One region of the Bacillus sp. AMCV2 genome, then DNA from elsewhere that is predicted to be linked to it. Evidence: a T-box and tRNA genes for the amino acid it is inferred to sense, from the RefSeq annotation. Region 1 holds a T-box; the other holds one or more tRNA genes.
The links. The T-box of region 1 lies ahead of glyQ (glycine--tRNA ligase subunit alpha). A T-box ahead of a tRNA ligase gene usually reads a tRNA of that ligase, here a tRNA-Gly.
Positions count from the first base shown of each region.

Region 1 (3,414 bases):
AGGTGCTGCATTTGACGAGAGAAGAAATCCCGCACAGCATTGCGGTGGCCATCGAATCCATCAAAGGGCAGGACAACGGTTCTGTGCACGTAGCGGCAACGATTGTGGTCGAGCGGGATTCCCAGAAAGGCATCGTGATCGGTAAAAAAGGAAGCCTTCTAAAAGAGGTTGGAAAAAGAGCGAGAGCGGATATTGAAGCACTGTTGGGCTCCCGTGTCTACCTTGAATTGTGGGTGAAAGTGCAGAAAGACTGGCGTAATAAAATGTCCCAGCTTCGCGATTTTGGCTTTAAAGAGGACGAATATTAATCTCTTGCTGTGTGTGTCATTATCTCACAGGAACAGGGATACATTAGCAAATTTTGTTTAACATGAAATGGAGGACATCTGGTCAAGATAAAGGTAAGAATTTGGAGTTTAGGTAAGCTAGTTTAACTACAGAAAGGTGGGTTTCTTGTGTTGAATTTTACCTGGAACGTATTTTCTCAAACAGGAAATGTTGATACGTATCTTCTTTTTAAAGAACTGGAAAAAGAGAACATGGAAAGACCCGAAGAACTAGAAGATGAGCTAGCCCGATTTGATTATCCAATTTTATAAACCTCTTGGCCGCTCCTGCTTGAGGAAGGTGCGGAAATGCTGACAAAATGTGAAGGAATCGTTCTTCGCACAAATGATTACGGAGAGACGAATAAAATCGTAACTTTATTGACAAGAGAACACGGAAAAATAGGTGTTATGGCACGAGGCGCCAAAAAACCGAACAGCCGTTTATCAGCAGTCAGCCAGCCCTTTTTGTATGGTTCTTTCTTAATGCAAAAAACATCGGGCCTCGGAACGCTTCAGCAGGGGGAAATGATCCTCAGCATGAGAGGCATCAGGGAAGACTTGTTTTTAACAGCATATGCTGCCTATATTGCTGAGTTAGTCGACAGAGGCACAGAAGAAAAAAAGTCAAATCCTTATTTATTTGAATTCATACTAGAATCATTAAAACAGCTGAATGAAGGAACAGATCCGGATGTTATCACCTTCATTGTTCAAATGAAGATGCTCGGTGTCATGGGCCTGTATCCTGAGCTGAATCATTGTGTACATTGTAAAAGCCAAGACGGAACCTTTCATTTCTCTGTTCGTGATAATGGTTTTATATGCCACCGCTGTTTTGAAAAAGATCCTTACAGGATACCGATTAAACCGCAAACGGCAAGGCTGTTAAGACTCTTTTACTATTTTGATCTGTCGAGACTCGGCAATGTGTCCTTAAAAGAGGAAACAAAAGCTGAATTAAAGCAAGTGATTGATTTATATTACGAAGAATATTCGGGATTGTATTTAAAATCAAAGCGCTTTTTAGATCAAATGGAAAGCATGAAACATCTTATGGGTGAAAACAAAAGTTGACATTTGGTCCATCTTTTTATATGATCATTTATTATAAAATATGTTGCAGTGAGAGAAAGAAGTACTTGCGTTTACCTCATGAAAGCGACCTTAGGGCGGTGTAAGCTAAGGATGAGCACGCAACGAAAGGCATTCTTGAGCAATTTTAAAAAAAGAGGCTGGGATTTTGTTCTCAGCAACTAGGGTGGAACCGCGGGAGAACTCTCGTCCCTATGTTTGCGGCTGGCAAGCATAGAGACGGGAGTTTTTTGGTTGCTGCCGCAGTCAACTTATGAAAGAAAAGTGGAGGTGCTTGAAATGAATATTCAAGACATGATTCTAACCTTGCAAAAGCATTGGTCCAGTCAGGGCTGTGTGCTTATGCAGGCTTACGATGTAGAAAAAGGAGCCGGCACGATGAGCCCGTATACATTTTTGCGCAGTATCGGCCCTGAACCGTGGAAAGTGGCTTATGTAGAGCCTTCCAGACGTCCTGCAGACGGCCGCTACGGGGAGAACCCGAACAGACTGTATCAACATCATCAGTTTCAGGTCATTATTAAACCGTCTCCTGATAACATTCAAGAGTTGTATTTGGATTCCTTGCGTGCTCTTGGAATTGATCCGCTTGAGCACGATATTCGCTTTGTTGAAGACAACTGGGAGAATCCGTCTTTAGGCTGCGCGGGTCTAGGCTGGGAAGTTTGGCTTGACGGAATGGAAATAACACAATTTACGTATTTCCAGCAGGTCGGGGGATTAGAGTGTAAACCCGTTTCTGTAGAGATTACGTATGGAATTGAGCGTCTCGCGTCTTATATCCAGGATAAAGAAAACGTGTTTGACTTGGAATGGACGTCAGGGTTTACAGTAAAAGATTTATTCATGATGGCCGAATATGAGCATTCTGTTTATACGTTTGAAACATCAGACGTCGATATGCTGTTCCAATTGTTCAGCACATATGAAAAAGAAGCGATCAAGCAAATGGATAACGGACTTGTTCATCCAGCATATGACTATGTGCTGAAATGCTCGCACACCTTCAATCTGCTTGACGCCAAAGGTGCGATCTCTGTTACCGAGCGGACGGGCTATATCGCAAGAGTGCGGAATTTAGCTAGAAAAGTAGCAAAAACCTATTATGAGGAACGAGAAAAACTAGGGTTTCCAATGCTTAAAGGGGAGGGTTCTTCTCATGAGTAAACAGGATTTACTTTTAGAGATCGGATTAGAGGAAATGCCGGCGCGCTTTTTGAATGAAAGCATGGTTCAGCTTGGCGACAAGCTGACAGGCTGGCTTAAAGAAAAAAATATTACTCACGGTGAAGTGAAACTATTCAATACACCGAGACGTCTTGCTGTGTTCGTTAAGGATGTCGCAGAAAAGCAGGATGATATAAAAGAAGAAGCAAAAGGGCCTGCGAAAAAAATTGCCCTTGATGCGGACGGGAACTGGACAAAAGCGGCAATCGGCTTTTCAAAAGGCCAAGGCGCGAATGTGGAAGACCTGTACATCAAAGAAGTAAAAGGCATAGAGTATGTATTCGTGCAAAAATTCCAAGCTGGCCAAGAAACGAAGTCGCTTCTGCCAGAATTGAGCGGTTTAATTACAAGCTTGCATTTCCCGAAAAACATGCGCTGGGGAAATGAAGATTTGCGTTATATCCGACCGATCAAATGGATTGTCGCATTATTTGGACAGGATGTCATTCCATTTTCGATCACAAACGTTGAGTCTGGACGGACAACACAGGGACACCGTTTCCTCGGACATGAAGTGTCAATTGAATCACCTTCAGCTTATGAAGAGCAGCTGAAAGAACAGCATGTTATTGCTGATCCTAGCGTCCGAAAGCAAATGATTCAATCTCAGCTGGAAACAATGGCTGATGAAAACAATTGGAGCATTCCAGTTGACGAAGACCTTCTTGATGAAGTGAATCATTTAGTAGAATACCCGACAGCTCTTTACGGTTCATTTGAATCCGAGTTTCTGTCAATTCCTGAAGAAGTGCTTGTCACGACAATG
Region 1 is NZ_JBVYIB010000002.1:2,464,242-2,467,655, reverse strand. Features, by position in the region: gene era (GTPase Era) at 1-308, shown strand, start outside; gene AC0OMA_RS12765 (YqzL family protein) at 456-599, shown strand; gene recO (DNA repair protein RecO) at 636-1,403, shown strand; T-box leader at 1,443-1,618, shown strand; gene glyQ (glycine--tRNA ligase subunit alpha) at 1,701-2,588, shown strand; partial or broken gene glyS (glycine--tRNA ligase subunit beta) at 2,581-3,414, shown strand, end outside.

Region 2 (3,414 bases), 1.8 Mb from region 1:
GCTGACGGACTTCAAGAGCTGGAGAACCAAGGTGTGCCTGTTCTGTTCAGGCCGCTGCATGAAATGAACGGTGAATGGTTTTGGTGGGGACTTACATCATATAACCAAAAGGATAATGAAAGAATCTCTCTATATAAACAGCTCTACAAGAAAATCTATCATTATATGACCGACACAAGAGGACTTGATCATTTGATTTGGGTTTACTCACCCGACGCCAACCGAGATTTTAAAACTGATTTTTACCCGGGCGCGTCTTACGTGGATATTGTCGGATTAGATGCGTATTTTCAAGATGCCTACTCGATCAATGGATATGATCAGCTAACAGCGCTTAATAAACCATTTGCTTTTACAGAAGTCGGCCCGCAAACAGCAAACGGCAGCTTCGATTACAGCCTGTTCATCAATGCTATAAAACAAAAATATCCTAAAACCATTTACTTTCTGGCATGGAATGATGAATGGAGCCCAGCTGTAAACAAGGGTGCTTCGGCTTTATATTATGACAGCTGGACACTCAATAAGGGAGAAATATGGAACGGCGATTCTTTAACGCCAATCGTTGAATGAATCCGTAATGTCACAATTAAGAAGGTGCTCAAGAAGTTTCTTGAGCACCTTCCCACTGGATTAAGCATTCATATCGCCTAACCCAGGACTGTGTTCATTCGGTATTTCAGGAAGCACTGGTACGGGAAACCCTGCCGGAGGATCTATTACTTGTAACTCTCCGCCATTTCGGCTTGGAGATTTCCCTTGATAGATTTCACTGATTCTCGTTTCATCCAACCTAAAGTTAAACTGTGCATTATGGTAGCCTAATTCGACATACTTTCTGCACTCAGGATATTTATTAATGTCATAATTCGGTACAGGGAGCAGCTTCGCCCACTCAACGCCCAATGTCTCGAGCGCTTTCGCGAATGCATTCTGGTGAGCATTGTCGCGTACAATCAGAAAAGCAAGTGTTTCGCGGAACGTCTGATTAGAGCTCATTTCATAAATTCTTGTTTTTTGCAGCACACCTGTCGACTCAAGAAGCAGGTTATCCAGCAGGTCAGTAATTAAGTTTCCGTGGTTATACACCCACGACCCGTTCCACGGATTGCCCCCTGCATCAACAGGAAGGGAACTTTGCGCTCCAATAATATAATGATGAGGATTAGCATGTTTAACGGCTTCATTAAGTGGCGCTTGATCTGTACCTTGACTGCCGACACCTTCACCGCCTGATTCATCTAATAAAGCATTGATTGTGTTTTGAACCAGTTCAACGTGGGCAATCTCCTCTAAAAAAATGCCACGAAGCAGATCGCGATACTGTTTCTGCTTTCCTCTGAAATTAGAGCTTTGGAAAAAAAACTGCATCATTGTACGCATTTCTCCGTAATGACCGCCTAATATCTCCTGCAGGACCTTAGCAGCTGCCGGGTCTGGCTTGTCCGGTTTAATGATATTAATCAGTTCCTCTTTGTAGTAATACATAACACGCCTCATTTCTTCTTAAGAGATTTTCTTATATTATTTGTAAGATGAGATAAAATATATACATGATAAGCATGGGAAGGCGTGATAGAAGAAAATAAAAAAATACAGGAAAAGTGTTGACCAAATAAAACAGGCATGGTATATTATTAAACGTCGCTGATGAACAGCGTGAAACAAAACAGAAAAACAAAAAAGTTTTTCTAAGGTGTTTACAAGATTTTAAAAATGTGTATAATAAGAAAAGTCGAATTGAAAAAGATTCGAAAACATTTTTAAAAAAACTTCTTGACTTCAACATCAAATGATAGTATGATAGTTAAGTCGCTTAATAAGCGCCCGTAGCTCAATTGGATAGAGCGTTTGACTACGGATCAAAAGGTTAGGGGTTCGACTCCTCTCGGGCGCGCCATATAAGATACCACGCGGGTGTAGTTTAGTGGTAAAACCTCAGCCTTCCAAGCTGATGTCGTGAGTTCGATTCTCATCACCCGCTCCATTATTGAATGATCTTTGAAAACTAAACAAGACAAAACGTACCTGTTAATTCAGTTTTTAAAAATCGCACAGCGATGTGCGTAGTCAGTCAAACTAGGGCCTGCACGACGCAGGTCACACAGGTGTCGCCGTAGGATGCGGTGAACTTAACCTGTGATCCATTTATCGGAGAGTTTGATCCTGGCTCAGGACGAACGCTGGCGGCGTGCCTAATACATGCAAGTCGAGCGGACATCAGGGAGCTTGCTCCCTGATGTTAGCGGCGGACGGGTGAGTAACACGTGGGTAACCTGCCTGTAAGACTGGGATAACTCCGGGAAACCGGGGCTAATACCGGATGGTTGTTTGAACCGCATGGTTCAAACATAAAAGGTGGCTTCGGCTACCACTTACAGATGGACCCGCGGCGCATTAGCTAGTTGGTGAGGTAACGGCTCACCAAGGCGACGATGCGTAGCCGACCTGAGAGGGTGATCGGCCACACTGGGACTGAGACACGGCCCAGACTCCTACGGGAGGCAGCAGTAGGGAATCTTCCGCAATGGACGAAAGTCTGACGGAGCAACGCCGCGTGAGTGATGAAGGTTTTCGGATCGTAAAGCTCTGTTGTTAGGGAAGAACAAGTACCGTTCGAATAGGGCGGTACCTTGACGGTACCTAACCAGAAAGCCACGGCTAACTACGTGCCAGCAGCCGCGGTAATACGTAGGTGGCAAGCGTTGTCCGGAATTATTGGGCGTAAAGGGCTCGCAGGCGGTTTCTTAAGTCTGATGTGAAAGCCCCCGGCTTAACCGGGGAGGGTCATTGGAAACTGGGGAACTTGAGTGCAGAAGAGGAGAGTGGAATTCCACGTGTAGCGGTGAAATGCGTAGAGATGTGGAGGAACACCAGTGGCGAAGGCGACTCTCTGGTCTGTAACTGACGCTGAGGAGCGAAAGCGTGGGGAGCGAACAGGATTAGATACCCTGGTAGTCCACGCCGTAAACGATGAGTGCTAAGTGTTAGGGGGTTTCCGCCCCTTAGTGCTGCAGCTAACGCATTAAGCACTCCGCCTGGGGAGTACGGTCGCAAGACTGAAACTCAAAGGAATTGACGGGGGCCCGCACAAGCGGTGGAGCATGTGGTTTAATTCGAAGCAACGCGAAGAACCTTACCAGGTCTTGACATCCTCTGACAATCCTAGAGATAGGACGTCCCCTTCGGGGGCAGAGTGACAGGTGGTGCATGGTTGTCGTCAGCTCGTGTCGTGAGATGTTGGGTTAAGTCCCGCAACGAGCGCAACCCTTGATCTTAGTTGCCAGCATTCAGTTGGGCACTCTAAGGTGACTGCCGGTGACAAACCGGAGGAAGGTGGGGATGACGTCAAATCATCATGCCCCTTATGACCTGGGCTACACACGTGCTACAATGGACAGAACAAAGGGCAGC
Region 2 is NZ_JBVYIB010000002.1:643,330-646,743, forward strand. Features, by position in the region: gene gmuG (mannan endo-1,4-beta-mannosidase) at 1-573, shown strand, start outside; gene AC0OMA_RS03445 (manganese catalase family protein) at 634-1,488, opposite strand; tRNA gene AC0OMA_RS03450 (tRNA-Arg) at 1,824-1,900, shown strand; tRNA gene AC0OMA_RS03455 (tRNA-Gly) at 1,914-1,987, shown strand; rRNA gene AC0OMA_RS03460 (16S ribosomal RNA) at 2,149-3,414, shown strand, end outside.
Region 2: it encodes a tRNA-Gly, which carries the amino acid that the T-box ahead of glyQ (glycine--tRNA ligase subunit alpha) is inferred to sense. The anticodon was not compared.